2 regions of the Rouxiella sp. S1S-2 genome follow, and region 2 is predicted to be linked to the other one. Evidence: predicted binding sites of a transcription regulator. Region 2 holds the regulator's gene; the other holds the start of a gene.

The links. Region 2 encodes sigma-54, which starts transcription at its own class of promoters, with help from an activator protein. Its sites were predicted from a motif close to GTTGGCACANNTTTCGCTNT; they were not measured.
Positions count from the first base shown of each region.
Region 1: glnK (P-II family nitrogen regulator) is a predicted target of sigma-54. The motif match lies at 7,634-7,653, and genes of this name have one in related genera.

Region 1 is NZ_WFKL01000001.1:4,367,186-4,383,077, reverse strand. It holds gene GA565_RS20120 (SgrR family transcriptional regulator) at 1-1,045, opposite strand, end outside; gene cof (HMP-PP phosphatase) at 1,171-2,010, shown strand; gene GA565_RS20110 (PLP-dependent cysteine synthase family protein) at 2,071-3,114, opposite strand; gene GA565_RS20105 (Lrp/AsnC family transcriptional regulator) at 3,237-3,692, shown strand; gene GA565_RS20100 (SmdA family multidrug ABC transporter permease/ATP-binding protein) at 3,785-5,554, shown strand; gene GA565_RS20095 (SmdB family multidrug efflux ABC transporter permease/ATP-binding protein) at 5,551-7,359, shown strand; gene glnK (P-II family nitrogen regulator) at 7,715-8,053, shown strand; gene amtB (ammonium transporter AmtB) at 8,108-9,394, shown strand; gene tesB (acyl-CoA thioesterase II) at 9,504-10,370, opposite strand; gene GA565_RS20075 (YbaY family lipoprotein) at 10,662-11,231, shown strand; gene GA565_RS20070 (MGMT family protein) at 11,300-11,608, opposite strand; RNA gene ffs (signal recognition particle sRNA small type) at 11,751-11,847, shown strand; gene GA565_RS20060 (NCS2 family permease) at 11,919-13,262, opposite strand; gene GA565_RS20055 (adenine deaminase) at 13,361-15,148, opposite strand; gene GA565_RS20050 (LysR family transcriptional regulator) at 15,302-15,892, shown strand, end outside.
Region 2 is NZ_WFKL01000001.1:4,964,907-4,980,798, reverse strand. It holds gene npr (PTS phosphocarrier protein NPr) at 49-321, opposite strand; gene rapZ (RNase adapter RapZ) at 350-1,204, opposite strand; gene ptsN (PTS IIA-like nitrogen regulatory protein PtsN) at 1,362-1,832, opposite strand; gene hpf (ribosome hibernation promoting factor) at 1,914-2,201, opposite strand; gene rpoN (RNA polymerase factor sigma-54) at 2,225-3,658, opposite strand; gene lptB (LPS export ABC transporter ATP-binding protein) at 3,705-4,430, opposite strand; gene lptA (lipopolysaccharide ABC transporter substrate-binding protein LptA) at 4,437-4,988, opposite strand; gene lptC (LPS export ABC transporter periplasmic protein LptC) at 4,957-5,538, opposite strand; gene kdsC (3-deoxy-manno-octulosonate-8-phosphatase KdsC) at 5,535-6,101, opposite strand; gene kdsD (arabinose-5-phosphate isomerase KdsD) at 6,175-7,158, opposite strand; gene GA565_RS22720 (calcium/sodium antiporter) at 7,207-8,193, opposite strand; gene mlaF (phospholipid ABC transporter ATP-binding protein MlaF) at 8,558-9,361, shown strand; gene mlaE (lipid asymmetry maintenance ABC transporter permease subunit MlaE) at 9,377-10,159, shown strand; gene mlaD (outer membrane lipid asymmetry maintenance protein MlaD) at 10,163-10,735, shown strand; gene mlaC (phospholipid-binding protein MlaC) at 10,747-11,394, shown strand; gene mlaB (lipid asymmetry maintenance protein MlaB) at 11,391-11,684, shown strand; gene ibaG (BolA family iron metabolism protein IbaG) at 11,848-12,102, shown strand; gene murA (UDP-N-acetylglucosamine 1-carboxyvinyltransferase) at 12,179-13,441, shown strand; gene GA565_RS22680 (helix-turn-helix transcriptional regulator) at 14,036-14,674, shown strand; gene GA565_RS22675 (cytosine permease) at 14,689-15,892, shown strand, end outside.

The DNA.
Region 1 (15,892 bases), 600 kb from region 2:
CGGCTAAATAACAGAAACCCAGACTGGTGCTGCGCCTGACTGGTCTGACTAAATCCATTTCACTTTTTTCACCCAGTATTATCCGCACAGGATGTTGGCAACTGACATTATCGTTACCTTTTTGCTCATACAGTTGAGGCGAAATCCAATACTCAATCGCCGAAAGATAAGGGCGCTGCAGATGGTAATAAGGATGCTGTTCTAGCCTGACTCTTTCGGCGGCAAAGTGAGCCAGTTTGAAGGGGCCTGCCCCCACTGTCGGCTCCGCTGGGTGAAACAGCAGGCAGCTAAGGTCGGCCAACCGATGCGCCAGCCAGTAGTCTGGTTTTTTAAGACTAAACTGCAGGCAAAGTGCATGAGGTTGAGAAATGAGGTCAACGTTTTCTAAACTGTGGCGACTGTGTGCGGAGTGGCGCAGCTTCTCAAACAGTTGACACAACTGACGAGTGAGCAAGGGTTCTCCATTGTGCCAATAAAGTTGGCTGCGCAGAAAAAACTGCCAAACTTTGCCTTCTTCTCTTATTTGCCAGTGGTGTGCAAGGTCAGGCTGCGGAGTGGGTTGACCGGTAATAAAGCGCGTCAGCCCGGCGTGCAGTGTATGCGCGATATGTTGCTCGGCGCGGCCGCTGAGCGTTTGTGGGTCAAGCACCTGCATCGGGCGATAATAGGGAATACGCAGCGTCGGTGCATCTTCTTGCCATTGGCCACCCAGATGAGGTGCCAGCAGGGAGTTAAGATGCTGCGGATCCAGCTGTGTAAGCTGGAGCGCGGCCGAGTGTTCCCCCTCGTTCAACAGCTTTAGCAGATAGGACTCCCGCAGGCTTTCGGGCGTTTTGAGGCAGCTTATCTGCGCCCGCTTTCCTCGACCGGCTTGTGATGACCAACTTATCCAGCCTGCCTCCTGAAACTGTGTCAGCAGCGTTCGCGTATGGCGTTCACTGCAGAAAAAAATTACCGCCAGCGACGCAACCGTGACAGCCTGTGTCTCAAGCCCGGTTTTGTCGTATAAACGCTGATATTGATTGAGACGGTTCTGCAAACGCATAATAAATCCGGAAGTGTTTTTATTAAGTTGTCACTATTTGTTCAGCATATAATAGACGATACTTTTTGCAGAAATTTCTTCCGTTAATGACGGGTAAGCAGCAATTTTAGCTCTGGGAGAACGGCATGTTGGAACAGAAAAAACCGCTTCGTTTAGCAGCATTTGACATGGACGGTACGCTGCTGATGCCAGACCACCGTTTGGGAGAGAAGACGCTGTCCAGCCTGCGTGAGTTGGCCGAACGCCGCGTGACGCTGGTTTTTGCCACCGGACGTCATTATCTCGAGATGAAACAGATTCTGGCGAATATTAATATTCCCGGCTATCTGATAACCGGCAACGGGACGCGCGTGCATGACCTTAACGGCACTCTACTGCACGCCAGTAATTTGCCCGAGGACAATTTTAAGACACTGATTAGCCAGAAATGGCCCACGGCGGCCAGCTTTCACGTTTTTCGCGACGACGGTTGGGTAACGAATCAAGATATGCCAGAGCTACTGCATGCCCATCAATTTAGCGGATTCCGTTACCAGCTCAGTGAGTTGGAGAATATTTCAGCCTCTGGCAACAGTAAAGTCTGCTTCTGCGCCGCACACGACGAGCTGTTAGCGCTGTTACCCGTACTGCAGACCTTTTTTGGCGACAGGCTGGATTTTTGCTTCTCGGCTTACGACTGTCTCGACGTTATGCCTGTTGGCAGTAATAAAGGCAGTGCGCTGGCCTTGCTGACTGAAAAACTGGGGATACCGCTCAGTGAATGTATGGCGTTTGGCGATGCAATGAATGACCGGGAAATGCTTGAGAGCGTGGGCAGGGGATTAGTGATGGGCAACGCGTTGCCGCAGCTTAAGCAGCAGGTTGCACATCTGGAAGTGATCGGACATTGCAAAAACCAGGCGGTTTCGCACTTTTTACAACATTGGCTGAACTCACCAACCCTGACCTATTCCCCCGAATACTAAGGTCTTGCAGCCAGCCGACGCGTTGAACGTCGGCTTTTTTCCGATCCGAAGCACTGAAAATCAACGCAGGTTAGCGAGTTTTTCACGAAACGGCGACAGATCGCCGAGATTTTCAGCCACCCAATGCGGATTAAAATAGGTATGCTGATAGCGCTCACCGCTGTCGCAAATCAGTGTCACAATCGCGCCTTTTTCTCCCTTTTCCCGCATCTCTTCGGCGAGCAGCAACGCGCCCCACACGTTGGTGCCGGTCGAACCGCCGACCTTACGGCCCAGCATCGTTTCCAGCCAGTGTACTGTTGCAACGCTGGCGGCATCGGGTACGCGCATCATGCGGTCAATCACTCCGGGGATAAACGAAGGTTCGACGCGCGGGCGGCCAATGCCCTCAATGCGGCTGCTGCACTGGGCAACAATATCTTTATTACCCTGCTGATAGCAGTCGTAAAACACCGAGTTTTCCGGGTCAACCACCACCAACTCCGTTTGATGGCCCTGATAGCGGATATAGCGGCCCAACGTCGCCGACGTACCACCCGTTCCGGCGCTCATCACCAGATAGCGCGGCACCGGATAAGGCTCGAGCGTCATCTGACGATAAATGCTGTCGGCGATGTTGTTATTGCCGCGCCAGTCGGTTGCACGCTCGGCGTAGGTGAATTGGTCCATATAGTGACCCTTCAACTCTTTGGCCAGCTGTTCGGAAGCCGCATAAATCTGGCTCGAGTTTTCGACAAAGTGGCATTTACCGCCGTAAAATTCGATTTGCTGAATTTTTCTCGGAGCCGTGCAAGCGGGCATCACGGCGATAAACGGCAGGCCCAGCAGGCGCGCAAAATAGGCCTCTGAAATCGCTGTGCTGCCGGACGAGGATTCAATAATCGGCGTATCCTGCTTAATCCAGCCATTGCACAGACCGTATAAGAACAGCGAACGCGCCAAACGATGTTTGAGGCTGCCGGTTGGGTGGGTGCTTTCATCTTTTAGATACAGCGAAATTCCTGGGAAATCCGCAATACTCAGGCGGATCAGATGGGTATCGGCAGATCGTCGAAAATCTGCGTCGATCTCTTTTATGGCATTTTTGACCCAACAATCGTTCATTGCATATTTCCAGAGAAGTTTGATGTTATAGCGAATAGCTTACCTTGGTCTTGAAGGAAAAAAGTTGCTATTTTTAACAAACAAAGGCAGTTATAGAGAAAATTATTCTCCTGGATGGTGAAATGATAGATAAAACTGACCGCAAGCTTCTGGCACTCCTGCAGCAGGACTGCACGCTTTCACTCATTGAATTAGCTGAGGCGGTAAATCTGACCTCCACGCCGTGCTGGAAACGTATTAAAAAGCTTGAAGAAGAGGGCGTTATTTTGGGTAAAGTCGCCCTGCTCGATGCCGAAAAACTCGGGCTGACACTCACCGCCTTTGTGCGCATCAAGACGCAGCAACACAGCAGCCAGTGGTATCAGAACTTTGTCGAGCAGATTGAATCGTTTCCCGAGGTTCTGTCGTTTTATCGAATGGCGGGAGAATATGACTACCTGATGCAAGTGCAAGTGGCCGATATGAAAAGCTACGACAACTTCTATAAAAAGCTGGTGAGCGCCGTGCCGGGGCTGTTGGATGTTACCTCCAATTTCGCCATGGAGAGAATAAAATCGACGACGCATTTACCTCTTTAAGCATAAAAGTTTGGTAAGAGTAGGCGGCTATCGGTGTTATCCTAAGGCGGAAAATCAAAGAATTTTAAAACTAAAATCATGGAAAAATCTGCGTGAGACTGTTTGCCCAACTGGCCTGGTATTTCCGCCGCGAATGGCGTAGATATCTGGGAGCCGTCGCTCTGTTAATTATCATCGCCATTCTGCAGCTATTGCCGCCAAAACTTGTGGGCATCATTATTGATGGCGTCACCAGCAAAACCCTGCCCGCCAATAAACTGTTTGGCTGGCTTGGGCTTATCCTTGGCACCGCGATTTTAGTTTATTTACTGCGCTATGTGTGGCGCGTGTTGCTGTTCGGGGCTTCGTATCAGTTAGCGGTTGAACTGCGCCAGAATTTTTATCGTCAGCTGAGTCGCCAGCATCCTGCCTTTTATTTACGTCACCGCACCGGCGACCTGATTGCCCGCGCCACCAACGACGTAGATCGCGTGGTTTTTGCTGCCGGAGAAGGGGTATTAACACTGGTGGATTCACTGGTGATGGGCCTCGCCGTGCTTATCGTGATGGCGACGCAAATTAGCTGGGAATTAACCCTGCTGTCGTTGGTACCAATGCCGATTATGGCGGCAGTGATCAAGCGCTACGGTGACCAGCTGCATCAACGTTTTAAAGTCGCTCAGGCGGCCTTTTCGTCATTAAACGACCAGGCGCAGGAGAGTCTGACCAGCATTCGCATGATCAAAGCGTTTGGGCTCGAAAACCATCAGTCTTCACAGTTTGCCGATGTGGCGCAGGACACTGGCGTCAAAAATATGCGTGTTGCCCGCGTCGATGCCCGTTTTGATCCGACGATTTATGTGTCTATCGGCATGGCCAATATGTTGGCTATCGGCGGCGGCAGTTGGATGGTGGTCAACGGTCATCTTACCCTCGGCCAGCTCACCAGTTTTGTGATGTATTTGGGATTGATGATCTGGCCGATGCTGGCGTTGGCGTGGATGTTTAACATCGTTGAACGTGGCAGCGCTGCCTACAGTCGTATCCGCAGCCTCCTGCAGGAAGCGCCGTGTGTGGTTGACGGCACTCAGCCGCTTTCGGCCGACACCAGCACCCTCGATGTTGATATTGATAACTTTTACTATCCTAAAACCCATTCGCCCGCGCTCCAGGAGCTTCAATTCAGTCTGGCTCCGGGCAAGATGCTGGGGCTTTGTGGCCCGACCGGCGCAGGAAAAAGCACGCTTTTGGCCCTGATACAGCGACAGTTTGACGTCACCGAAGGCAGCATTCGCTATCAGAACAAGCCGTTGAGCGACATTCTGCTCGATGACTGGCGTTCGAAAATGGCCATCGTCAGCCAAACGCCATTTCTATTTTCAGACACCGTGGCGCAAAACATTGCCTTGGGTCGCCCTGATGCTACGCAGTCAGAAATTGAACAGGCGGCGAAAATGGCCTGTGTGCATGACGATATTTTGCGTTTGCCGCAGGGTTATGAAACCGAAGTGGGCGAGCGGGGCGTGATGCTGTCCGGCGGTCAAAAGCAGCGTATTTCGATTGCTCGTGCGTTGCTGCTTGATGCTGAAATTTTGATTCTTGACGATGCTCTTAGTGCCGTCGATGGCCGCACTGAACACCAGATTTTGCAAAATCTGCGCCAGTGGGGCAGCAATAAAACGGTGATTATCAGTGCGCACCGTCTGTCTGCTCTGATAGATGCGGCAGAAATTTTGGTGTTTCATAAGGGAACGGTTGCCCAGAGAGGTAATCACGAAACCCTCTCTACCCACGCGGGTTGGTATCGTGATATGCATCGTTATCAACAGCTTGAAGCGGCATTGGATGAAGTTCCTGCCCAACAGGAGCCGGTTAAACCGTGAGTAAGACTCTTTCAAAGGCTGCCCCAGCCAAAAAAATTAAACTATGGCCCACGCTCAAACGGCTGCTGGTGTACGGGAAATCCTACCGCAAACCTCTGTCTACTGCGGTGATCATGCTGTGGATAGCCGCCGCTGCCGAAGTGCTTGGCCCGATCCTCATCAGCTATTTTATTGACAACTATGTGTCAAAAGGGCTGTTGCCACTGGGCATGGTCAGCCTGCTTGCGGTGACTTTTATCGTACTGCAAATACTGGCCGCCAGCCTGCACTATTCGCAGGCGTTGCTGTTTAACCGCGCTGCCGTCGGCGTCGTGCAGCGCCTGCGTACTGACGTGATGGATGCCGCGCTGCGCCAGCCCCTGAGTGCGTTTGATACCCAGCCGGTGGGGCAGCTTATTTCGCGCGTCACCAATGATACCGAGGTCATCCGTGACCTCTATGTGACCGTCGTTTCAACGGTGTTGCGAAGCATTGCCCTGATTGGTGCCATGCTGGTGGCGATGTTCTTGCTCGACTGGCGCATGGCACTGATTGCTATCTGTATTTTCCCCGCTGTGCTGGTGGTAATGGCGCTGTATCAGGTCTACAGCACGCCGGTGGTGCGGCAGGTACGCACCTATTTGGCCGATATTAACGACGGCTTTAATGAAGTGATTAATGGCATGGGCGTAGTTCAGCAGTTTCGTCAGCAAAAACGCTTTGGTGAGCGTCTAAGTCGCGCCAGCCAGTCGCATTATCTGGCGCGTATGAAAACGCTGAAGCTGGAAGGGTTCCTGCTTCGTCCACTGCTCAGTCTATTTGGTTCGTTAATATTATGCGGGCTGCTGGTGCTGTTTGGTTTTAGCGAAGAGGGCAGTATTGGCGTCGGTGTGCTTTATGCCTTTATTAACTATCTGTCGCGACTCAATGAACCGCTGATTGCACTCACCTCGCAGCAGTCAATTCTTCAGCAGGCGGTGGTGGCCGGTGAGCGTATTTTTGATTTGATGGACCGCTCACAGCAGGAGTACGGTGAAGACGTGCAGCCGTTGACCAGCGGTGAAATCGATTTTCGCGAGGTAAGCTTTGCCTATCGTGATGACAAATTTGTGCTCGAAAATATCTCGCTGCATGTGCCTTCACGCGGATTTGTGGCCCTGGTGGGACACACCGGCAGCGGCAAGAGTACTTTAGCCAACCTGCTGATGGGGTACTACCCGTTAAATCGAGGGGAAATCCTGATCGATGGCCGTCCCTTGACCAGCCTGTCTCACTCCTGCCTGCGCAAGGGCGTTGCGATGGTGCAGCAGGACCCGGTTGTGCTGGCAGAAACAGTATTGGCCAACGTGACACTTGGGCGCGACGTTGACGAAGAGCAGGTCTGGCATGCGCTTGAAACCGTGCAGCTGGCCCCGTTGGTTAAGGCCATGCCTGAGGGGATTCACACTCGGCTCGGTGAGCAGGGCAATAATCTCTCCGTTGGGCAGAAACAGCTTCTGGCGATGGCACGTGTTTTGGTGCAAGCCCCCGAGATTTTGATCCTCGACGAGGCAACGGCAAATATCGACTCCGGCACCGAGCAGGCTATTTCACGCGCCCTGCGTGCCATCAGGCAGCAAACCACGCTGGTGGTTATCGCTCACCGTCTTTCGACCATTGTGGATGCCGATAACATCCTGGTACTGCATCGTGGACAGGCGGTTGAACAGGGTAATCACTTCCAGCTGCTGCAGGAAAAAGGCCGCTACTATCAGATGTATCAGCTGCAGTTGGCCGGTGAAGAACTTGCCTCGGCCGAGCAGTCTGAAGCCTTGCCGCTTATCTAAAATTACGTCATAAAGTCACCTGAGGGTCGGCTTTATGACGTACTTTTCACTCTTCTTACTATCCCCCCTGTTGATTCAACGCACCATCATCATGCAACGCCTCAGCGGGCTCTGATCCCTCTGCACTCTTTGTGACCGCCATGCACCAAGTTGGTGCTCAATCGGCTACACTTTGTTCACCCGCAGCTGTATCACTCTTGCCAAAAAGGTCCTTGAATAATCCGAATATGGCGTGGGTTGGCGTTAATTAGCTGAATCGTCAACTTTGCACACATTTGGCACAGCCTTTGCTTTAACCTTTTTGTATTGGGCGTGAGTCGCATCACGATAAGCTCTTAATTTAAGGAGTGGCAAAATGAAGCTGGTTACTGTGGTGATCAAACCTTTCAAGCTGGAAGACGTGCGTGAAGCATTGTCTGCTGTGGGCATTCAAGGGCTGACCGTAACAGAAGTAAAAGGTTTTGGTCGCCAAAAAGGTCATGCGGAGTTGTATCGTGGTGCTGAGTACAGCGTCAACTTCCTGCCAAAAGTAAAAATAGATATCGCAATCGCTGACGATCAGCTCGATGAAGTTATCGACGTGATCAGTAAAGCGGCCTACACCGGCAAGATCGGTGATGGCAAAATTTTCGTTGCCGAATTGCAACGTGTTATTCGTATTCGCACCGGCGAAACCGACGAAGCAGCGCTGTAATTACAGACTCGGATAGTAGAACTTTTATATAAGAGAAACAGGGGTAGATTGATAATGAAAAAACTCTTATCCATGATGGGCCTGGCTGCGGTAGCGATGCTGCCTACGCTGGCAATGGCTGCCGACCCGGTAGCCAATGGCGCTGATAATGCCTTCATGATGATTTGTACCGCGCTGGTGCTGTTTATGACCGTGCCCGGCGTTGCACTGTTTTACGGCGGTTTACTGCGTTCAAAAAACGTATTGTCGATGCTGACTCAGGTTATCGTCACTTTTGCTCTGGTTTGCGTACTGTGGATGCTTTACGGCTACAGCCTGGCCTTCAGCGAAGGTAATGCCTTCTTCGGCGGCTTCAGCAATGCCATGCTGAAAGGTATCGGTCTGACGTCTGTCACCGGCACCTTCTCGCAGATGATCCACGTTGCTTTCCAATGCTCTTTCGCGGCCATTACGGTTGCGCTGGTTGTGGGCGGCATCGCTGAACGCGTTCGTTTCTCTGCGGTTCTGATCTTCACTGTTATCTGGCTGACCTTCTCCTATATCCCAATCGCACACATGGTTTGGGCGGGCGGTTTCTTGGCAGCAGACGGCGCGCTGGACTTTGCGGGCGGTACCGTTGTTCACATCAACGCGGCAAGCGCAGGTCTGGTCGGTGCTTACCTGTTGGGTAAACGTGCGGGCTTCGGTAAAGAGGCATTCAAACCACACAACCTGCCAATGGTGTTCACCGGTGCAGCTATCCTGTATGTGGGCTGGTTCGGCTTCAACGCCGGTTCAGCAAGTGCGGCAAGCTCAATCGCAGCGCTGGCGTTCCTTAACACTGTGATGGCAACCGCAGGCGCAATCCTGTCATGGGTGCTGGTTGAGTGGATGGTGCGCGGCAAACCTTCGCTGCTTGGCGCATGTTCCGGTGCTATCGCGGGTCTGGTTGCTATCACCCCGGCGTGTGGTACCGTCGGTGTTGGTGGTGCTCTGATTATTGGCCTGGTCGGCGGCGTTGCTGGCCTGTGGGGTGTTGTTACTCTGAAAAAATGGCTCAACGTTGATGATACCTGTGACGTGTTCGGCGTTCACGGCGTGTGTGGCATCGTAGGTTGTATCCTGACCGGCGTATTCAGTGCCAGCTCTCTGGGTGGTACCGGCTATGCAGAAGGTGTGACCATGGGCCACCAAGTCTGGATCCAGCTGCTGAGCATTGTAGTGACTCTGGTTTGGTCAAGCGTGGTTGCTTTCATCGCTTACAAAATTGCTGACATGGTTGTGGGTCTGCGTGTTCCTGAAGAACAAGAACGCGAAGGTCTGGACGTTAACAGCCACGGCGAAAACGCTTACAACCAGTAATCCTGGTGGAGCGAGACACACTATCCCTGTAAATGGATAATGATGAGATAGCAAAAAGGGGGACGATAATTATCGTCCCCCTTCTTTTTTTACTTAAACATTGCGCCGCTTACTCCGGCTTTCTCTGCCGCATGACCCCTTCCTGCACGGTGGAGGCAACCAGCACGCCTTCTCGGGTGTAAAACTGTCCGCGAACGAATCCCCGCGCGCCTGAGGCCGAGGTGCTTTCAATACTGTACAGCAGCCATTGATCAAGACGGAAAGGGCGGTGGAACCACATTGAGTGATCAATGGTGGCGACCTGCATGCCCGGTTCAAGAAAGCCCACACCGTGCGGCTGTAACGCCGTGGGTAAAAAGTTGAAGTCTGAAGCATAGCCCAGCAGGTATTGATGAATTCGCAGGTCGTCCGGCATGGCGCCGTTGGCCTTTATCCATACTGCGCGCTCCGGAGGCTCTACCTTGCCCTGCAACGGGTTGTGAAACTTAACTGGACGCATCTCTATGGGTCTTTGACCGATAAACTTTTCCCTGACTTTTTCGGGAATGATGTGCGCAAACTTTTTGGCTATCTCGGACTCGGAGATAAGCGTTTCGGGTGCTGGAACCTCGGGCATGCTGTTTTGATGCTCAAAGCCTTCCTCCAGACTTTGGAATGACGCCGTCATGTAAAATATCGGCTTGCCACTCTGTACGGCTTTAACGCGACGCGCACTGAAACTGTTGCCGTCGCGCAGGTTCTCTACGTCATAGACAATCGGCTTGCTGCTGTCGCCCGGTCGCAAAAAATAGCTGTGAAAAGAGTGAATGCCGCGATCGCCAGGTACCGTCTGCTTGGCGGCGTACAGCGCCTGCCCAACTACCTGTCCGCCAAATACCTGGCGCAGTCCCAGATCTTCACTCTGACCACGAAACAACCCTTCTTCTATTTTTTCAAGATTGAGGAGATCCAGTAGTTTATTTAGTGCCTGAGTCATAGGTTGCCTCGTGAATGTAGGAATTACTGGGTCGGAATTTTCTCATAAATGCCGTTAATTATGGCGGCTCACTGGCGCTAAAAATGACGCTAATCGTCTGTCACAGCAAGAATTACTCAATTTATGATAGTAGATAGCGGATAGCAGCAGAAGGGTTCATTAAGGCCACGGCAGGAATAATTCAGTTTTGTGTGCCATAGTTATTAATACGAGTGGTTAAATAATCCATTCCAATCAAATCGGCATATAGAAAACCGTGTCGTGCAGATGATCATAAAAGGAGTACGATCAATGAAACTTTGGCAGATAGTAGGTGGAACCGCGCTGTCTTTTGCTCTTGCAGGTTGTGCTACACACCATCAGGCACCCCCGCAGCCATCCCCCAATTCGAGCGCTAGCCCGACGTCGGCACCGGCCATTACCGGACCCAATGTCTCGGGTGTGGTGAACATTTCGCAGCGCGTTGCACTGCCGCCTGATGCGGTCTTGACGGTAACTCTGTCGGATGCCTCATTGGCTGACGCACCTTCTCGCGTGATTGCGCAGAAAGTGGCACGCACCGACGGTAAACAGGCACCCTTCAGCTTCATCCTGCCGTACAACCCGCAGGATATTCAGCCTAATGCCCGTATTATCCTGAGTGCTGCCGTGACGGTGAACGACCGTCTGGTGTTTATCACCGATAATATTAAAGAAGTGATTAACGGTGCGAAAGGCACGCGTGCCGACCTGAACCTGGTTCCGGTAACGGCGGTCCCTGTTGCGACCAAACCCACGGGTTTAGGTCCTATGGGTAACACGGGTGATGCCGCCCCTAACGCGGTACCTGTACCCCAACCGGCTCCTATTACCTCTTATTAATTAAGTCTTATTAATTAATAAATTGGGCCGTCAAGTCTGTCCCTTCTTCCGCCTGCGGGAGAAGGGAGTTACAACTTCCAGCCAAACTTTAGCAAATCAATTTGCCCTTTTTTAAAGATAATACCCTCGGCAAGTAGGGCCTGACGCTGTCGTTTAAAATCCTCTCCATGAAGTGAAATTTCACCATGACGATTGACCACGCGATGCCAAGGCAGGCTGCTACCCTCAGGCAATTTCTTCAAGACCCCACCTACCTGACGTGCGGCGCGCGGTGAACCGGCCAGGCGAGCGATTTCGCCGTAGGTGGTCACTTGCCCCAAGGGAATAGCCGCGATGATTTGAAACACCCGCTGGCGAAAATTGTCGACTTCTGACATGCAAACACCTTTCTGAAAAGAATTCACCGTTGATTGTATAAGAAAACAACGGTTGTCGGCAGTTAACTTGCTTTTGTTTAGGTCATCCCTGATAATGCCCACCGCTTCGCAGTATTGAAGCCGTCAACGTCAATGGGGGCCCTGTTGGTTCTCCCGCAACGCTAACTTGTTAACTCGGTCAGGTCCGGAAGGAAGCAGCCATAGCAGGTGTCGTGTGTGCCGGGATGTAGCTGGCAGGGCCTCCACCATTTCAGCCCCACCGCATTATTTTCTTTTTCCCCATCAGACCCATTTACCCGTCGACCCAGCGTTAATGGTGCGTCAGCGTTGCAAAATAATAAACCAGCGGAATAGCCAAAACGTAAAGACTCACCGGCACTTCACGCGCTTTCCCCGCCACGACTTTTATCGCCACGTAGAACAGCAACCCTGCGGCAATACCCGTCCCGAAACTGTTAGAAATCAGCGTAGCCATCACCATCATCAACACCGGCAGGCCTTCAGTAAAGTTGCTCAAATCGACTTTGCGCAAGCCGCTGAACATATTTAGCCCAATCAAGATTAATGCTGGCGCCGTAGCCTCTTTGGGGATCATCAGTGCTATAGGCGTCAACAATAGCATCAGTAAAAACATCACCGCCGCCGTCAATGCTGTTAGCCCCGTTTTACCACCCGCTTCGGCAGCTGCCGCTGATTCAATCAGTGCCGTCGCCGCAGGAATACCGAAAATAGGACCCAGCGCCGCCGCAATAGAATCGACAACAAACGGACGATTAATGTTCTTCATATTGCCGTGTTCGTCGAGCAGTCCTGCTTCACCGCCAACGGCCAGGGTAGTGCCCATGGTCGAGAAAAACTCTGAGGCAAAAAAGATAAACAGGAACGGCAGGAAGGCAATATTAAGCGCGCCCAGCAGGTCAACTTTACCGATAAGCGGCGTTAATGAATGCGGCAGGGAAATCCATTCGGCAGGTAAATGTGTAATGTTGAAAGGCAGACCGGCCAGCGTGGCGAGCAGAATGGCCCACAAAATGGCGCCGGGAACGCGACGTGCCTGCAGCCCGATCGCGATTAATAAACCCAGCAGCGCAATCAGCGCCCCGGGCGCGGTAAAATCACCCAGTCCAAGGGCGTGTGTTTTAACGTTGGCGGTGACCAGACCCGCATTGCGAAAGCCAAGTAAGGCAACAAAGATGCCGATAGACGCTGTCAGGCCCAGCTTGATCGACTGCGGAATCGAGCGGGTAACCACTTCGCGAAGCCCCAAAATGGTCAACAGAAAGAATAAGATACCCGACCAGCAGGCTATTCCCAGCCCCACAGGCCACGTAATGCCGTCACCTGCCAGCGTGATACCGACCAGTACCGAACCGCCTATGCCAGGCCCGACCATAAACGGCAGGTTGGCATAGAAGGCCATCAGCAAACTGCCGGCAACCAGAACGATAATGGTGCCTGTCAGCGCAGCGCCTTTATCAATGCCGCCGACTGCCAGCAAACCTGGGATGACTACCAAAAGATAAGCGGCGGCCAAAAAACCGGTAATACCCGCAAGACATTCGATTTTCACACTGGTTTGACGTTGGTAAAGCTTGAAACGTCTTTGTAGCCAGCCTCCACCGGAGACGGCGTTGGTAACGGATGGTTCTGCCATGTTGTGTTCCCCTGAACAAAATGAATTATCGTTTTTTATGATTTACTATCAATCGTTTATGTTATTTTAATAAGTTGCCCTTCACGTAAAACGATTATTTATAGTACTTCCCATGCGTCGGTAAGCGGGTCGATGATTTGTCGCGTTCCGCCGTCGGTCAGCCCTAAATCAGTCAGATGTGGGCCGGCATTACAGGCCAGGCAGGTTCCTTCAATTGCTTTAAACACCCGATAAGGCGGCTCCCAGTCGGCGATTTTGGCACTCAAATCTCGCAGATTTTTAAACTGCACGGCCAACTGTTCGGCAGGTAAATCAGACAACATTCCGGCAATCGGCATGTCGACATTGGCCAGCAGTTTTCCATTCTGGCTGAGCGCCATGCCCCCACCGCAGGTAATAAGATGGTTCGCCGCCAGCGCCATTTCGGCAGGGTCACGCCCGAGAACCACCAAATTATGCGCGTCATGGGAATAGGAGGTGGCAATCGCACCGCGTAATTCCCCCCAGCCCTCGAGCAGGGCGAGCTGAGGCTTGGCCGGATATTTCCCATGACGATGCAGAACCCAGATCAGGCTAAACTCCGCGGGCAATTGCACTACGCCCGCACGCACGTCTACGGTGGTTTCGCTCCATTGGGTGAAGCGCGCACCCTTGATGTGTCGTAGCGTGGCTTTGCCATTGTTGACGTTTGGAATGCGGATGGCGAAGTCAGACTCACTGACCGGCGAAAGGTGCATGGTGTCGCGCGGTGGCTGAATCGTGGTTGCGGGTTCAGTTTCTTCAATCAGCATGCGACCGCTTTCGGCGATGCATTGCCCACCGACAAAAACTTTTTCAGGGCAGATCTTTTCCAGTGAATCGAAGGTGAAGAAATCGGCGCTGCGGCCAGCGGCAATCAGACCTAAATCGGCACGCTGCAGGCGCAGCGCAGCGTTAAAGGTTGCCATGCGCAGCACGTCTTCAGCCGGTAAGCCGCAGTCGATCAGCGTATTGACCAAAGCAATCATTCCACCCCGTTCAAGCAAAAAGTCCGGCGGTACGTCGTCGGTGCACAGCGTGATTTGCGATGACAGATGTGGCAGAGTTTTCAATGCGTTAACAATGTCGGGCAGTAAATACGGATGCGAGCCGCGAATTTGCAAATTCAGCCCCGCCCGCAGTTTTTCAAGCGCGTCTTCGGCCGAGGTCAGCTCATGGTCCGAGCCAACACCCGCCGCTAAATAGGCCTGCAGCTCTTTGCCTTTAAGCCCGCGCGCGTGGCCTTCAATCAACTTGCCGCTGCTAAGGCCAGCATCAAGAATTTCTAGCATGCGTTCACTGCCGGTGATCACGCCGTGCATGTCCATCATTTCGGCAACGCCGGCAACGTCTGGCCAGGCGAGCATGGTTTGCATCTCTTTACCGCGAAAATCAGCGCCTGATGTCTCAAGACCGGGCGTTGATGGCACGCTTGAAGGCGCAGCACAGATTACTCGCAGCGGCAGGCCGCGGCTCGATTCCACCGCATAGCGCACCCCTTCTACACCCAGTACGTTGGCCAGCTCGTGCGGATCCCAGTAAATGGTGGTCGTTCCCTGCGCAACCACGATTTGCGCGTAGCGATGAGCTGGCAGGTGTGAGCTTTCTACGTGAACGTGTGTGTCAATCAGGCCGGGGGAGAGGTAGGCACCGGCCAGGTCCTGCGTTATTGTCGCCTCAAAGTCATCACCGCACGGATGAACACTGGCAATCATCGAGCCGGACAGGCCGATATCGACCTCGCGGATTTCACCGGTGACCATGTCAATCAATCGGGCATTTTTTAGCAATCGATCGAAAGGCGTCTCACCCATCGCTGCCTGAACTGCGCGCCGCCGTAGCGAAATGGCCGGTTTGTCTGTGGTCATCATATTGTCTGCCAAATTAGGGGTCGAAAACGAGGAATGGCCTTACTGTAGGCAGGCCGACAGCGATTTAACAGATGATTTATTTTATCAGTGGATAAGATGGGGTTATGCTGGCTAACACTTTCTGCTGCATCATTGAACTGACGGGGATTTATGTCTGAACCCTGGCGCAGGCTGCCTGCGTTATCGCTTAAACAAATTCAGTATTTTGTTACGCTTGCCGAGCTGCGCAGCTTTACCGCTACGGCACATCTTTTGGCTATCAGTCAGCCTGCCTTGAGCAGCGCGCTTCGCCAGATTGAGTCCGTGCTTGGCGGCAAACTGGTAAATCGTACGGCGCAGGCGGTGACTCTGACCGATCGCGGGCTGGCGATTTTGCCCTATGCGGAAAGAATGCTGAATATTGCGCACAATACCTTCGATGACATGTTGCAAATTATGGCGCAGGGCGGTGACGGAACCTTGCGAATCGGTCTGGTGCCCTCGGTCAGTACGCTGCTTTTTCCGGCGGTTCCCGAATTACTGGCAACACGTTTCCCACATCTTCGGGTCGAATTTCATGATCTGACCAATGATCGGCTTTTGATAGAGCTTGAGAAGGGGTCGATTGATTTTGGACTTGGGTCGCTCGACAGCACGGTACCGGCAAAAATAGAAGTGTTCCCGCTGCTTGAGGACCCCTTTGTGGTCGTAATGCGCAAGGACGATCCGCTCGCTGATGGCCACCATCTACCCTGGCGACAT
Region 2 (15,892 bases):
GGAACGGCAGGGCAGTAATGGCTGCCCTGTGAGACGAATCAGAGAAAATCAGTCTTCGTCAAAACCTGAATTAATCAGGTTAAGTACGGCAGCCAGCGCTTCGGCCTCGTCGGGACCGGTGGCTTCGATTTCTATTTCCTGACCTTTAGGAGAATCGAGCATCAGCAGGGCGATAACGCTGCTGGCTTCAGCTTCAATTCCCGCGTCGTTACGCAGCATCACTTCCGACTCAAAACTTTGCACCAGCTCAAACAGTTTCATTGCCGGACGAGCGTGCATGCCGAGCCTGTTTTTTATCTCAACTTTTTGTTTTATCGACATAGCTTTTTACCGTCATCAAGAGTAACCGTCATGATTTGCGTTTTTCTAACGTACGGTGGCGTGACTGTACGTTTTTTCCACGAGAGCGGAAGTAATCGGCGAGCTCTTCGGCGACGTAAACCGAGCGGTGCTTCCCGCCAGTACACCCGATAGCTACAGTCAGATAACTGCGATTGTTGGTTTCCAGCATCGGTAACCACTGTTCGAGATAGCTGCGTGTCTGGTAAATAAAGTTATGAACTTCTGTATGGCGGTCAAGGAAGGCGGCAACGGGTTTATCCAGGCCGGTCATCGGGCGAAGCTTCGGATCCCAGTGTGGGTTAGGCAAGAAACGCACGTCAAACACGTAGTCGGCGTCAATAGGAATGCCGTGTTTGAATCCGAAAGACTCAAACACCATGGTCAGTTCACGCTCGCGTTTGCCCAGCAGGCGGGTACGCAGCATTTCAGCCAGTTCGTGCACCGACATCTCTGAGGTGTCGATAATCAGGTCTGCGCTGGAGCGCAAAGGCTCAAGCAGCTCGGCCTCTTGATCGATGGCGCTTTCGAGAGACAGATTTTTGCTGGAAAGAGGGTGTAAACGCCGCGTGTCGCTATAGCGACGGATAAGCGTGTTGCGATCGGCATCCAGAAACAGCAACTGGGGTGAGAAGCTGTCTGGCAGCTGAGTCATGGCATGTTCGTAAACTTCAGGCGTTTCTGGCATGTTGCGCACGTCAATACTTACTGCCGCTGAGGTATTACGCTGTGCCAGCTCCTGTGCGAGCTGGGGGAGCAGTACCACCGGCAGGTTATCAACGCAGTAAAAGCCCATATCCTCAAGCGCACGCAGGGCTACGGACTTTCCAGAACCAGAACGGCCGCTGACAATCATCAGCACCATCATTTATCTCCCTAAAATACCCCATGTTTTCCTAACTGCAGGTGCGTTACCTTCCTCGGTCACTTACGTAGGTAAGCGCCCAGCTATTCACCTGGTCGTTGCCTTGCTGCAGCTAGATGTTTATAGGGTATTGACTTAAAAGAGTAATTTTCGCGATTTACTCGTCTTCGGTAATAATCTGGAACAGTTCCTCGTCACTTTGCGCACTGCGCAGGCGACGGCATACCGCTTTATCGGCGAGCTTTTTGGCCACCAATGAGAGGGTATGTAAATGGGTTTTACATTGATCGGCTGGAACCAGCAAGGCAAAAAGCAGGTCAACCGGCTGATTGTCAACCGCATCGAAAGCAATCGGCTGTTCAAGCTGAATGAACACCCCTACGGCTCGCAGCGTGTCTTCTTCAAGTTTTCCATGAGGGATAGCAATCCCAGCACCAATCCCGGTACTGCCCATGCGTTCGCGGGTAAGAATGGCATCAAAAATCACCTGCGGTGCGAGGTTCAGCTGTTTAGCCGCCAGTTCGCTGATGATTTCAAGTGCGCGTTTTTTACTGGCGCAGTGAACGTTGCTTTTCGTGCATTCGGCATTTAATACCGAGGTCAGCTGCAGTGCTGTATCGTTGATCATCTCATTTTCGCTTAGTCTCATCCCCTAAATACCAATCGGCTCGCAACCCTGAGAGTAACGAGCCGATAGTTGCCTATGGGATCAGTGCTGTTTCAGTTTGTCTTTATGCTTATTAAGCTGCCGGGCCAGTTTATCAACCAGGCCATCGATAGCGGCATACATATCCTGATGTTCCGAGGTGGCATGCAACTCGCCCCCGTTCACGTGCAGCGTAGCTTCCGCCACTTTCTGCACTCTCTCGACACTCAATATTACGTAAACCTGGTTAATTCGGTCAAAGTATTGCTCAAGTTTGGCAAACTTTGTATTCACAAATTCGCGCAAAGGCTCGGTGATATCTACGTGATGTCCGGTAATATTGAGTTGCATAATGTCTTCCTTCTCGGTTGAGGTCAAACCAACTGTTTGCGCTGGTTTGAGGGCGGGATTGACAAAGACTCTCGGTATTTCGCTACAGTGCGTCGTGCCACCATAATGCCTTGATCCGATAGCATAGTGGCTAACTTGCTGTCGCTCAGAGGTTTGACGGGGTTTTCCGCCGCTATTAATTTCCTGACCAGTGCGCGGATAGCCGTGGATGAAGCTTCACCGCCGGTATCCGTACTCACGTGACTGGAGAAGAAATATTTAAGCTCGAAAATCCCTCGTGGACTGTGCAAAAATTTCTGCGTGGTCACGCGGGAGATGGTCGATTCGTGCATGTCCACGGCGCTGGCAATATCTGCCAACACCATAGGTTTCATAAATTCTTCACCAAAGTCAAAGAATGCCTGCTGCTGCTCAACAATACAACGTGTGACCTTCAATAACGTGTCATTGCGGCTCTCAAGGCTTTTTATCAGCCATTTGGCCTCTTGAAGATTACTGCGAATAAATTGCCCGTCGCTGTCGTTACGCACCGAATTACCCATCGCAGCATACTGCTGATTGATCTTCAGGCGCGGAATGCTGTCGGAATTTAGCTCTACGGTCCAGATTTTACCCACTTTACGTACCAGCACATCAGGAATGACGTACTCGGACTCACCGGTGTTGATCGACTGCCCGGGTCTAGGGTCCAGAGACTGGATAAACATCATCGCACACTTGAGTGTATCCTCTTTTAGACGCGTTGAACGCATCAGCGCACGAAAATCGTGATTCGCGAGCAAGTCCAGATGCTCGCTGACGATCAGCCGTGCTTCCGTTAAGTGCGGCGTATCAGAGGCATATTGAGAGAGCTGTATCAGCAGACAGTCGCGCAGGTCTTTCGCCGCCACGCCGACGGGGTCGAAACGTTGAACGCGTTTGAGCACGGCTTCAACTTCGTCCATGCTGACTTCTTCATCGCCAATGCTTTCAAGAATATCGTCGAGCGAGATGGTCAGATAACCGGTGTCATCTACGGCGTCGACAATGGAGGTGGCAATCGCGCGGTCAGTGTCGGTGAACGGGGTAAGTTCAACCTGCCACATCAGGTAATCCTGCAGGGTCTGAGTCGTTTCACCCTGATACACCGGCAGCTCATCGTCACTGTAGTCGTTACCGGTGCCTGACGGCGTGCCTGCGGTATAGATTTCATCCCAGGTTGCGTCGAGCGGCAGCTCCTCGGGCATGTCTTTTTGCTCGAGGGCTTCGCGGGTATCCAGGGCTTCACTTTCGGTTGTTTCTTTCGCGTCTATTTCATCGTGCAGGTCGGATTGTTCCAACAGCGGGTTGCTTTCCAGCGCCAATTGTATTTCTTGCTGGAGTTCAAGCGTGGACAGCTGCAACAGGCGGATTGCCTGCTGTAGCTGGGGTGTCATTGCCAATTGTTGGCTGAGCCTGAGTTGCAAACCTTGCTTCATATCTTGGTTCTATTTCCGTAACAACAAATAAAATAAAGCGTGCCAATTACAGACGGAAAGCTTCGCCCAGATAAACGCGTTTGACCTGTTCATCCTGCAGTATTTCTGCTGGCGTACCGTGGGCAATCAAGCGCCCCTGGCTGACGATGTAAGCGCGTTCACATACGTCCAGCGTTTCACGCACGTTGTGGTCGGTTATCAGCACGCCGAGTCCGCTGTCGCGCAGGTGTTCGATGATTTTCTTGATGTCGATGACTGAAATGGGGTCAACGCCGGCAAACGGCTCATCGAGCAGAATGAATTTCGGATTGGCGGCCAGCGCACGGGCAATTTCCACGCGACGACGTTCACCGCCGGAGAGTGACTGTCCGAGGTTATCGCGCAGGTGCGAAATATGGAACTCTTCCATCAACTCGTTGGCGCGGGCAATACGCTGATCTTTATTAAGATCGTCGCGAATTTCGAGCACGGCCATCAGATTATTGAAAACGCTCAGGCGGCGGAAGATAGACGCTTCCTGAGGCAGATAGCCTATCCCACGGCGCGCGCGGGTGTGTAACGGCAGTAGGCTGATATCTTCATCATCAACCACAATTCGTCCTGCATCGCGCTGAACTATGCCGACCACCATGTAAAAGGTGGTGGTTTTACCCGCGCCGTTTGGCCCCAATAAGCCGACGATTTCACCTGACTTGACTGACAGACTCACGTCTTCAACGACTTTACGGCCTTTGTAGGCTTTAGCCAGGTTTTCTGCGATTAATGTAGCCATAAGTTATCAGTTACTCTTTTTCTGACCTGCTGCAGCAGGGGTCTTTTGCTGTAGCTGAGAAGGAACCAGCACGGTGGTCACACGTTTGCCCTTGTCGCTGAAGGCCTGCATCTGCTGCTGTTGCACCAGATAGGTAATGCGATCGCCCTGCACGTTGCTGTCGAGCTGCTCAAGGTAGGCATCGCCGGTCAGCGTAATTAAGTCTTTGTCGACTTCATAGCGTACTTTCAATGCGTGGCCTTTAATAGGCTTGCCGTTATCCTGCATCTGGAAAAAGGTTACAGGATTACCGAAACCTTCCACCACTTCTTTACCCGATTGCCCGTTGGGGCGAACGATGGTCGCGCGGTCGGCATGAACAAGAATACTGCCCTGTTTCACCACAACGTTTCCGGTCAGGGTTACGGTGTTGCTATTGATATCAACCGCTTGATTGTCAGAGGTGATCGTCATTGGTTGAGAGGTGTCAGTTTTCAATGCCAGCGCCGGAATACTTACCGCTAACAGCGAGGTCGTGATCAATAGGTTACGGATTTTGTTTTTGGTTTTGAATTTCATAATTTGTATTTACCTTTTCGATCAGCTGTGCGGTTTTATTTCTCAAGTTACCACGCATTTTCATGCCGTTAGAGGTAAAACCGGTACCATAAATAAAGACTTCGTCGTCTGACGCTACGTCCTGTGTGACCAGGTTAACCTGGGCATTGTCTGTTTTTATTCTTTGCAACTGTGACGTTGCCGGCGTCAGGCTATCAACCTGCACATGACCATAAAGATACAGCATTTTATCATTGGTCAGCTTGGCGCGATCGGCTCGAAGGGTCCAGGTCGCGACGGCATTCTGGTCATACATGGTCACCACTGGATTTGTGAACCAAGTTAACAAGTCAGTGGTGTAATATTTGACCTCGTCAGAGACCAACCGGTAGTTTAGCTTGCCTGTGGGGTCATAAACTACGGTTACCGTATGCTGGCTCTGATACGTAGGATCCTGATTATTAACGGCAACCTCAGGCGTCTTGTCGGTGCTATCCGACAACGTCCAGCCCACAAGCACCAGTACCAGTAGGCCCAGTGCCAGGGTTATCCAACGCTTTATTTTGCTCATATCGACAGCCCTTTGGCGTCCTCCAGCTTGCCCTGCGCCAGTAAAATCAGGTCGCATAATTCGCGTACTGCGCCACGTCCACCTGCTATGCGCGTCACATAATGCGCCTTGGGTAGCAAAATAGGGTGTGCATCGTTTACCGCGACCGAGAGTCCTACTTTCTCCATGACTGGCCAGTCTATCAAGTCATCACCGATATAGGCGACCTGCTCGGGTTGCAGTGACAGTGTATCTAACAGTTCGCGGAAGGCCAAAAGCTTATCTGACTGGCCCTGATAAAGATGGCGAATGCCCAGAGTTTTGGCACGATCTTCCAATAATTTGGCCTTGCGCCCGGTAATAATCGCGACGTCGATATCGGAGGTAATCAGGCAGCGGATGCCATAACCGTCCCGAACGTTAAAGCTTTTCAACTCTTCGCCGTTATTTCCCATGAAAATCAAGCCATCAGACATGACGCCGTCAACGTCGCAAATCAGCAGGCGGACAGCTTTGGCTCGTTCAAGCACTTCTGCGCTAACGGGACCATAACAGGTATCCACATTGGCTGCGCTATTACTCATTCGGGCAATTCCTTAATGTTTTATCGCCATTTAAACTTTTACTCACGCAGCGCGTTTACCCGTTAAACAAGGTTCAAACCACGCCGGCTCTCAACATGTCATGCATATGTACCACACCCAGCAACTGGTCGCCATCGGCAACCATCACGCAGGTAATGTGTTTGTCCTGCATCAAATTGAGGGCATCAACTGCCAACAGCGTGGGACGCACCCGAATGCCGCCGGTGGTCATGACATCGGTAATTTTGGCCTCGTTGACGTTAACGCCCATATCGAAGATTCGACGTAAATCACCGTCGGTAAAGATCCCTTCGATTTTCATTAGATCATCGGTAATCACCGTCATGCCGAGGTTTTTTCGGGTAATTTCCAGCAACGCATCGCGCAGAGAAGCATCTCGGCTAACCTGCGGGATTTCGGTGCCAGTGTGCATGATATCGCTCACGCGCAGGAGAAGCTTGCGACCCAGTGCGCCGCCAGGGTGAGACAAGGCAAAATCTTCTGCCGTAAATCCGCGCGCTTCGAGCAGGGCAACGGCCAAGGCATCGCCCATGACCATGACCGCCGTGGTGCTGGTGGTAGGCGCCAGTCCTAACGGACAGGCTTCCTGCGGAACTTTGACACAGATATGCACGTTTGCCGCTTTGCCCATCGAGCTTTCCGGATTGGCAGTCAGGCAGATCAGGCGGATATCCAGGCGCTTCAATACCGGGATAAGCGCCAGTATCTCATGAGATTCGCCAGAATTTGAAATCAGGATCACGATGTCCTGCTTTGATACCATGCCCAGATCGCCGTGGCTGGCTTCGCCGGGGTGCACAAAAAAGGCCGGCGTGCCGGTGCTGGCAAACGTTGCCGCCATTTTACGCCCAACGTGCCCTGATTTGCCCATACCCATAACAACAATCTTGCCGCTACAGTGGAACATCATTTCACAGGCGCGACTAAAGTCGTCATTAATGTATTGATCCAGCTGTTCCAGGCCTTCTCTTTCGGTTAACAGAACCTGTTTGCCGACGTCGATAAAGTTAAATGTCTTGTAATCAAATGGTGTCATCGTCAATTCCTGTGACTTGCTCTGAATTGCGCAATATTTAAACGGACCTTACCTATTGAAGAAGGTAATGCTGTCCGGAACGAAGAAAAGCACGCCCAGATAAGCGATAAATCCGCACAATAAAAGCGCGCCTGCCAGGTGGCCAATCCGGTGTTTACGCATCAGGCAAAGGCCTGTCAGTATTACGCTGACCACCAGCATGACCCAGTAGTCCCGGTGAAACGCATCGGGATTGAAATGGCCCGGAGCCACTAGCGCGGGCAGGCCGAGAACCAGGCACATATTAAAAATGTTTGCGCCAATGATATTGCCTAGGGCAATGTCGTCTTCACCTTTAAGTGCACCGGCAATAAAAGTCGCCAGCTCAGGTAAACTGGTGCCGATAGCGACCACAGTCAGCCCAATCACCAGCTCGCTCACGCCGAAAAAACGGGCCATAACTGAAGCATTGTCGACAATCATGTTTGAAGCCAGCGGCATGATAATAAACCCCAGCGCCAGCCACAAAAATGCTACTGTGTTGCTTCCGTCCTGAGGTAATTCAGCCATTTGCTCGCGGGTCAGCGTATCTTGCCCGACGTGCTGCGACATCTTGGCGATTTTTACCATCAGCATTAAAAATATCGCCGCGGCGGCTATCAATATGACACCGTCCAACCGACTTAACTCACTGTCGCTCAGTAAAAAACCGCAAAGCACTGTCACTATTAACATTAACGGCAGTTCACGGCGTAAGATATCAGAACGTACGGAAAGTGGATGAATCAGCGCAGCGCCGCCTAGAATCAGAAGAATATTCGTGATATTCGAACCAATTACGTTGCCGACGGCCAAATCCATCTGACCGTTCAGTGCTGCGGTTGTTGATACCACCAGCTCGGGCAGGGAGATTCCTACACCTACGACGGTCATACCAATGATAAGAGGGGGAATGCCTATTGAGCTTGCCAGGACCGAAGCTCCGTACACCAAACGATCGGCGGCATAAACTAACAGAAACAGGCCGACAATCATTAGTACGATAGCGAGAAGCATGAAAAATCCTTTAATGGGTATAATGCAATGTTCGTAAGTCTGGCAAGGAACCAAAATGAGTTCGATCAATCTGACATCAGGCAAAGGGCCTGAGCAGCGTTGAATAGGGTTCCATAATAGCGTTTACCTTGGCTTCTGACTTGGTGTTTTGACACTTTTACTGCTCAGGAACAACAAACCTTAAGCCGTTGTCTGATTTTGACCGTACGTGAACTAAAAGTAAATCAAAGGCAACTTTGGTAAAGCAATCGCGGTAAGTTTTTGTAAAATGTCGGGTGTTAGCGTCGCCGTTTAGGCCAAAGTTATAAAGCGGGTTCTACCATAAGAGGTGTCTTGTGTTGCGTTCGCCTAGGGGAAGAGACAAATGAGTCAGAGCGAAGCGAATCTGGTCGAGATCAAAGGCATGAGTTTCATGCGTGGCGATCGTCCCATTTTCGAAGAGATAAACATGACCGTACCGAAAGGCAAAGTGACCGCTATCATGGGGCCTTCGGGTATCGGTAAAACAACCTTGCTTCGACTGATCGGCGGACAACTTGCGCCGGACAGTGGCGAAATCTGGTTTGATGGTGACAACATACCTACGCTGTCTCGCCGCAAACTGTACGAAGCACGCAAAAAAATGAGCATGTTGTTCCAGTCCGGGGCACTGTTTACCGACCTCACTGTCTTTGAAAACGTGGCGTTTCCGCTGCGCGAGCACAGTAAGCTGCCGGAAGAACTACTGCGTACGACGGTGATGATGAAACTCGAGGCAGTGGGCCTGCGCGGCGCGGCTGAGCTGATGCCTGCTGAACTGTCTGGCGGCATGGCGCGTCGCGTTGCGTTGGCGCGTTCTATTGCGCTTGACCCAGAACTCATCATGTTCGATGAACCTTTCGTCGGTCAGGACCCTATTACGATGGGGGTACTGGTCAAGCTCATTGACGAGCTAAACCATGCTCTCGGCGTCACCTGCATTGTCGTTTCTCACGATGTGCCTGAGGTTCTGAGCATTGCTGACTATGCTTATATTGTTGCCGCTCAGCACGTTATTGCTGAAGGAACCACTGAGGAATTGCATAATAATCCAGACCCGCGCGTTCGCCAGTTTCTCGACGGTATCGCCGATGGACCGGTGCCTTTCCGTTTCCCAGCCGGTGATTATAAAACCGAGCTGCTTGGATGATGGAGTAGTAAATCAATGTTAATTAGGGCGTTAGCGTCATTGGGCCGCAGCGGAATACAGACCTGTACGTCATTCGGACGGGCAGGGCAACTGCTTTTCCGCGCACTGGTAGGAAAGCCGCAGTTTGCCAAGCAATGGCCGTTATTAATCAAACAGCTTTACAGCGTTGGGGTATTGTCGCTGCTGATTATCGTGGTCTCCGGCCTGTTTATCGGCATGGTGCTCGGCTTGCAGGGCTACTTGATATTAACCACCTACAGTGCCGAGGCCAGTCTGGGCATGATGGTGGCGTTGTCCCTGCTGCGCGAACTTGGGCCTGTGGTAACCGCGCTGCTGTTTGCCGGTCGTGCTGGTTCTGCTTTAACCGCAGAAATTGGGCTGATGAAGGCCACCGAGCAAATTTCAAGTCTTGAAATGATGGCCATTGATCCCCTGCGTCGCGTCGTTGCGCCGCGTTTCTGGGCCGGGCTTATCAGCATGCCTCTGCTGACGATAATTTTCGTCGCCGTGGGCATCTGGGGTGGCTCGCTGGTGGGTGTTGACTGGAAAGGCATCGACAGCGGCTTTTTCTGGTCGGCAATGCAAGGTGCTGTAGATTGGCGTCAAGACTTGCTCAACTGCCTGATTAAAAGCGTTGTTTTTGCCATAACTGTAACCTGGATAGCGCTATTCAATGGTTACGATGCAATCCCAACCTCTGAAGGGATTAGCCGGGCTACGACCCGTACCGTGGTGCACTCGTCACTGGCGGTGCTGGGATTGGATTTTGTGCTGACAGCACTGATGTTTGGGAATTGAGCCATGCAAAACAAAAAGAGTGAAGTCTGGGTTGGGGCATTCATGCTCATCGCACTGTGCGCCGCGTTATTTATTTGCCTGAAAGTGGCGGATATTCGTTCATTCGGTTCCGATCCGACTTACCGTATTTATGCCGATTTCGACAATATTGGCGGGTTGAAAACGGGTTCGCCGGTTAAAGTGGGGGGAGTGGTGATTGGCCGCGTCAACAATATCACGCTAGATAAAAACCTTTCGCCGCGCGTGGCGATGGATATCGACCAAAAATACAACCAGATCCCGGACACCAGTTCGCTGGCTATCCGCACTTCGGGTTTGCTGGGGGAGCAGTTCCTGGCGCTGAATATCGGTTTCCAAGACCCTGATATGGGGACGACCATTTTGAAAAATGACGGCACCATTCAGGACACGAAATCGGCTATGGTTCTGGAAGATTTGATAGGCCAGTTCCTTTATAAAAGCGGCGGTAAAGACGACGCTGCAAAATCGGATGATGCCACAGCAACGCCGGATGGCTCGAGCGCACCTGCTCCAGCTTCTCCAACTGCACCCGCGCCTGCGGCACAAGGTAATTAAGAGGAATAGTTATGTTTAAACGTTTAATGGTGGTTGCTTTACTGATGGTTGCACCACTGGCGGCCAACGCCGCCGCTGCGGTTGATAAAACCAATCCTTACAGCGTGATGAATGCTGCGGCCGACGCAACCTTCTCGCGTCTGAAAGCCGAACAACCTAAAATCAAGCAGGATCCGAACTATCTGCGCACCGTGGTTCGTGAAGAACTGTTGCCTTTCGTGCAGGTTAAATACGCGGGTGCACTGGTACTGGGTCGCTACTACAACTCGGCCACACCAGCGCAGCGCGAAGCCTATTTCAGCGCGTTCAGTGATTACCTGCAGCAGGCCTATGGTCAGGCGCTGGCGATGTACACCAATCAGTCTTACCAGGTTCAACCGGCCCAGCCTGTTCCTGCAGGTACCGATATTATCGCTATCCGTGTGACCATTACCGATCCGGGCGGTCGTCCTCCTATTCGCCTTGATTTCCAATGGCGTAAAAATAGCCGTACGGGTGAATGGCAGGCGTATGACATGATTGCCGAAGGCGTGAGCATGATCACCACCAAGCAAAATGAGTGGGCAGATATTCTGCGTCAGAAAGGCATTGATGGCCTGACTGCGCGTCTGAAATCTGCAGCGGCTCAGCCGATTACCCTTCAGCAGAACAATAAATGAGTAGCGGACTGCACTTTGAATCATTGCAGCAATGCCTGATCCTCAGTGGCTGCCTTGACCGTGAAACGCTGCTCCCGCTTTGGGAGCAGCGCGCAAGCCTGCTTAAGGGCGTAACCTGCGTAGACGTCGCACAGTTGGAGCGCGTTGACTCATCCGGGTTGGCGCTGCTGGTGCATTTACGCGATTATGCCGGCAAGCACGGTGTTGATTTAAAGATTTCAGGCATCACCGATCGTTTGAGTACTTTGGTCACGCTGTACAATCTGCAGGGGATCATTCCTCTCGATTAGGGTGGATAGCACAGGCCTAAGAAGAAAAATCCTGCGATAAATCAATATTCAATACAGGGCCCCTGTCTGAAACTCTCATGCAGGGGCTTTTTGATGGTTTAAGAGTTGGCCGGATCTCTATAATATGTTCGGCTATTACTCCCCATACGATTAAACGGGTTATATGGAAACTAACGAAATTAAAGACGTGCTGATGGGCGCATTGGCACTTGATGAAGCACACGTTACCGGCGATGGCAGTCACTTTCAGGCCGTGGTGGTTGGTGCAATGTTTGACGGCATGAGCCGCGTAAAGAAACAGCAAACCGTTTATGCACCACTGATGGAATACATTGCTGACAACCGCATCCACGCGCTCTCTATCAAGGCTTATACCCCGGAAGAATGGCAGCGCGATCGCAAGCTCAACGGTTTTTAAGGGTGACGGGCAAGCGCGTAGCTGCCGGCCATTTTGTTATACCTAAAGTAATTTGATAACAGATAAGAGAGCAACAATGGATAAGTTTCGTGTACAGGGCGGCACCCGCCTCAGTGGAGAAGTCACGATTTCAGGTGCGAAGAATGCCGCACTGCCTATTTTGTTCGCCGCACTGCTCGCCGAAGAACCGGTAGAACTGCAAAACGTTCCGCATTTGAAAGACATTGATACCACCATCAAACTCCTGAGCCAGCTGGGTACTAAAATCGAGCGCAATGGTTCAGTGTGGGTTGATGCGAGCGGCGTAAATGAGTTCCGTGCGCCTTACGACCTGGTGAAAACTATGCGTGCTTCTATCTGGGCGCTGGGTCCATTGGTTGCTCGCTTTGGCCGTGGTGAAGTTTCTTTGCCTGGCGGCTGTGCTATCGGCGCACGTCCGGTCGACTTGCACATTACCGGCCTTGAGCAGCTCGGCGCGAAAATCGTGCTGGAAGAAGGTTACGTTAAAGCCACCGTTGATGGACGCCTGAAAGGTGCACACATCGTCATGGACAAAGTGAGCGTTGGCGCGACGGTGACCATCATGAGTGCCGCAACGTTGGCCGAAGGCACTACTGTTATCGAAAATGCCGCGCGTGAGCCAGAAATTGCTGACACCGCTGTTTTCCTTAACGCGATTGGCGCCAAAATTACCGGTGCTGGCACCGATAGAATCACCATAGAAGGCGTTAAACGGCTCGGCGGCGGGGTACACCGTGTGGTGCCAGACCGCATCGAGACCGGCACCTTCCTGGTAGCCGCAGCGATTTCAGGCGGCAAAGTCGTATGCCGTGAAACGCGTCCCGACACGCTGGATGCCGTATTGGCAAAACTGCGTGAAGCGGGTGCGGATATCGAGACCGGTGAAGACTGGATTAGCCTGGATATGCACGGTAAACGCGCGAAAGCCGTTACGCTGCGCACCGCTCCGCATCCTGGGTTCCCGACCGATATGCAAGCTCAGTTCAGCCTGTTGAACCTGGTGGCCGAAGGTACGGGTGTTATCACCGAAACCATTTTCGAAAACCGTTTCATGCACGTGCCAGAACTGATCCGCATGGGCGCACACGCTGAAATCGAAAGTCATACCCTTATCTGCCACGGCGTTGAAAAACTGTCGGGTGCACAGGTCATGGCCACCGATCTGCGCGCATCAGCAAGCCTGGTACTGGCCGGTTGTATCGCAGAAGGCGTAACCATCGTTGACCGCATTTATCACATCGATCGCGGCTATGAGCGCATCGAAGATAAGCTGCGTCTGTTGGGCGCTAAAATCGAAAGAGTGAGTGGCGCAGAGTAACGTGCATGTTTCATCGCTGAACTGATTGTTGAAGTTCGACGAAAAATAAAAAAAGCCGGAAGGGGTAGCCTTTCCGGCTTTTTTATTCACGATTTTTATCGATGTAAAATTCACTATCCAATAAATTATTATCTAATGGCCGATGTTTAATGAATATTTTAATATTAATTTAATTCATTAAAAAAAATGGCATGCGATTCATGCCATTGCCAAAAGCTCAAGGCTAAAGTTACTACTTTGCACCTGTTAGTCGGTACTATTTATCCCTGGTGGAGGGAGGTGTGTGTCATTTTTTAACGTTATTATATGCTGAACCCTTGAAGCGATAAATATTATAGCGTAATAATTACGGTGTAGGTGATTATTTTCATGAGGGTGAAATAAAAGATGTGTTTATAGTGTGTTGAATGGCTTTTTGATGCGCGATTATTAAAATAAATTAAATTTAGCATGCTGTAATTGATAATAAAGATGTATTAATCACTTGGTATTATCTAAGTGATTATATTTTTCTTTTGATATTTGGAGTGTATGTATTTGAGTGGCATTTTAAGCATCGTTGATAGTCAAGATGTGATTGAAAATACAATCACGATGATAAAATTTCTTGATGAGCCTTGGGGCATAAAAGATATTTCATCATTGCATGTTTATATGAATGGAGCAGCTCGTCACTATACAAATACTCCTTTGGATTTTACAATTGAAGGAAAAATGGACTGTGAGTTTCCAGCGCTATGGAGTGAGTTATGCGAAGAGTTACAAGAGCATGACAGACTCACTGCAAGTGCGTTTCGTCGTGTGTCTGTCATCGAAACACATTATTGGAACGGTAGTTCGTCATTATCATCTTATATTAGTGATAAAATACCCCTTTTTAATAAACGTGGGCAATGTATAGGGACGTTATGGAGCGCAAGAAAAGTTAAACCTTATTCATCTTTAATTTATATTAATCAAGCTAAACCCTCGGTATTAACAAGTGAGCCTCCCATTACGCTATTCGGAGATAAAGAACTCCAGGTGATTTTCTTGTTGATGCAAAACCTTACCTGTAAGGATATGGCCAAGATACTTAATGTATCGCCTAGAACAATTGAAAGCAGATTGAATATTATTTATCAAAAAGTAGATGTGCATTCTATGCATCAACTAAAAGATTTTTGTAAAAGCATTGGACTTGATAGTTATATTCCAGAGTCTTTATTAACTAAAGGCGTTCAGTATTTATAAATCTCGGCATTGAAATGAGCATAATAGAAAATTATCCAATAAGCCGTGTACCCGATATGGCAAGGCTCTCTTTTCTAAGCGTTACACTGGTTCATGCCGGTATGTTGACCGCATTGGACCAATTCATGCTGGGCGCAGTGTTGGGGCACTCTATGACTCTGACCAATGCCTTTATCGCTATTTTCGCGGGTAGCGTCATTTTTGGTATTGTTACTTTTGCGCTGGGTTATGCCGGTATGAAAGAGGGGTTATCGAGTAGCCTGCTCTCCAGATGGTGTGGCTTCGGCCGAGTGGGCTCGCTGTTTGTCAGTTTGGTCATCGTCGTCAGTCTATTGGGGTGGTTTGGCGTACAAAATGCCGTTTTTGCGAAAGGGCTGAACTATGCGCTGAATGACAGGTTTGGCTTTGCGTGGTCAGCCACTTTCTCGGGCCTGTTCCTGACCGTGCTGGTTGCCTTTGGATTTAAAGCCCTGAGATTCACCGCACGCATAGCCGTTCCGCTGTTTATTGCTGTCATTGTTACGGTTTCAATCCTGATACTTACCGGACACAACAGCACTGAACTCGTCAATGCATTGCCGGTAGGCCCTCCGATGTCTGTCGCTGCGGGCATCACGATAGTTGTGGGAGGCTGTATTGTTGCCAGCCTGATCACACCCGATATGAGTCGTTATTCTAAAAGCGGACGGCACGTTTTTTGGATGACGATCATTTCGATTATTATCGGTGAGTTTGTTATCAACGGTCTGGCGATATTATTGGCGAGAGCGGTAAACAGTGCAGACGTGGTGAATATCATGGCCGAGACGGCGGGAGGAATAGGCCTTTTAGTGGTGGTTTTCTCCACCCTTCGCGTCAACGATATTAATCTCTATTCATCATCACTTGGTATCGCCAACTTAGTCTCGGCGTTGACGGGGAGAAAAGTAAATTTTTCGGCTATCACTTTAACCCTAGGTTGTCTGGGAACTGCGCTCTCCGTTGCAGGAATTTTAGACCGCTTCGTAGATTTTCTGACTTTACTTGGCGTGGTATTTCCACCGCTGCTGGGCGTGATGTTAGTGGATTATTTTGTTCTCAAGACCAGCAGACAAACGCTGTACACCAGCCGTCTATTGGGTGAACTTCCGCAATGCACCAGTACGCCGCAAGTTGGATGGACCGCGATCCTCAGCTGCATTTCCGGCAGTATTGTCGGTTTTACAATCGATTGGGGCG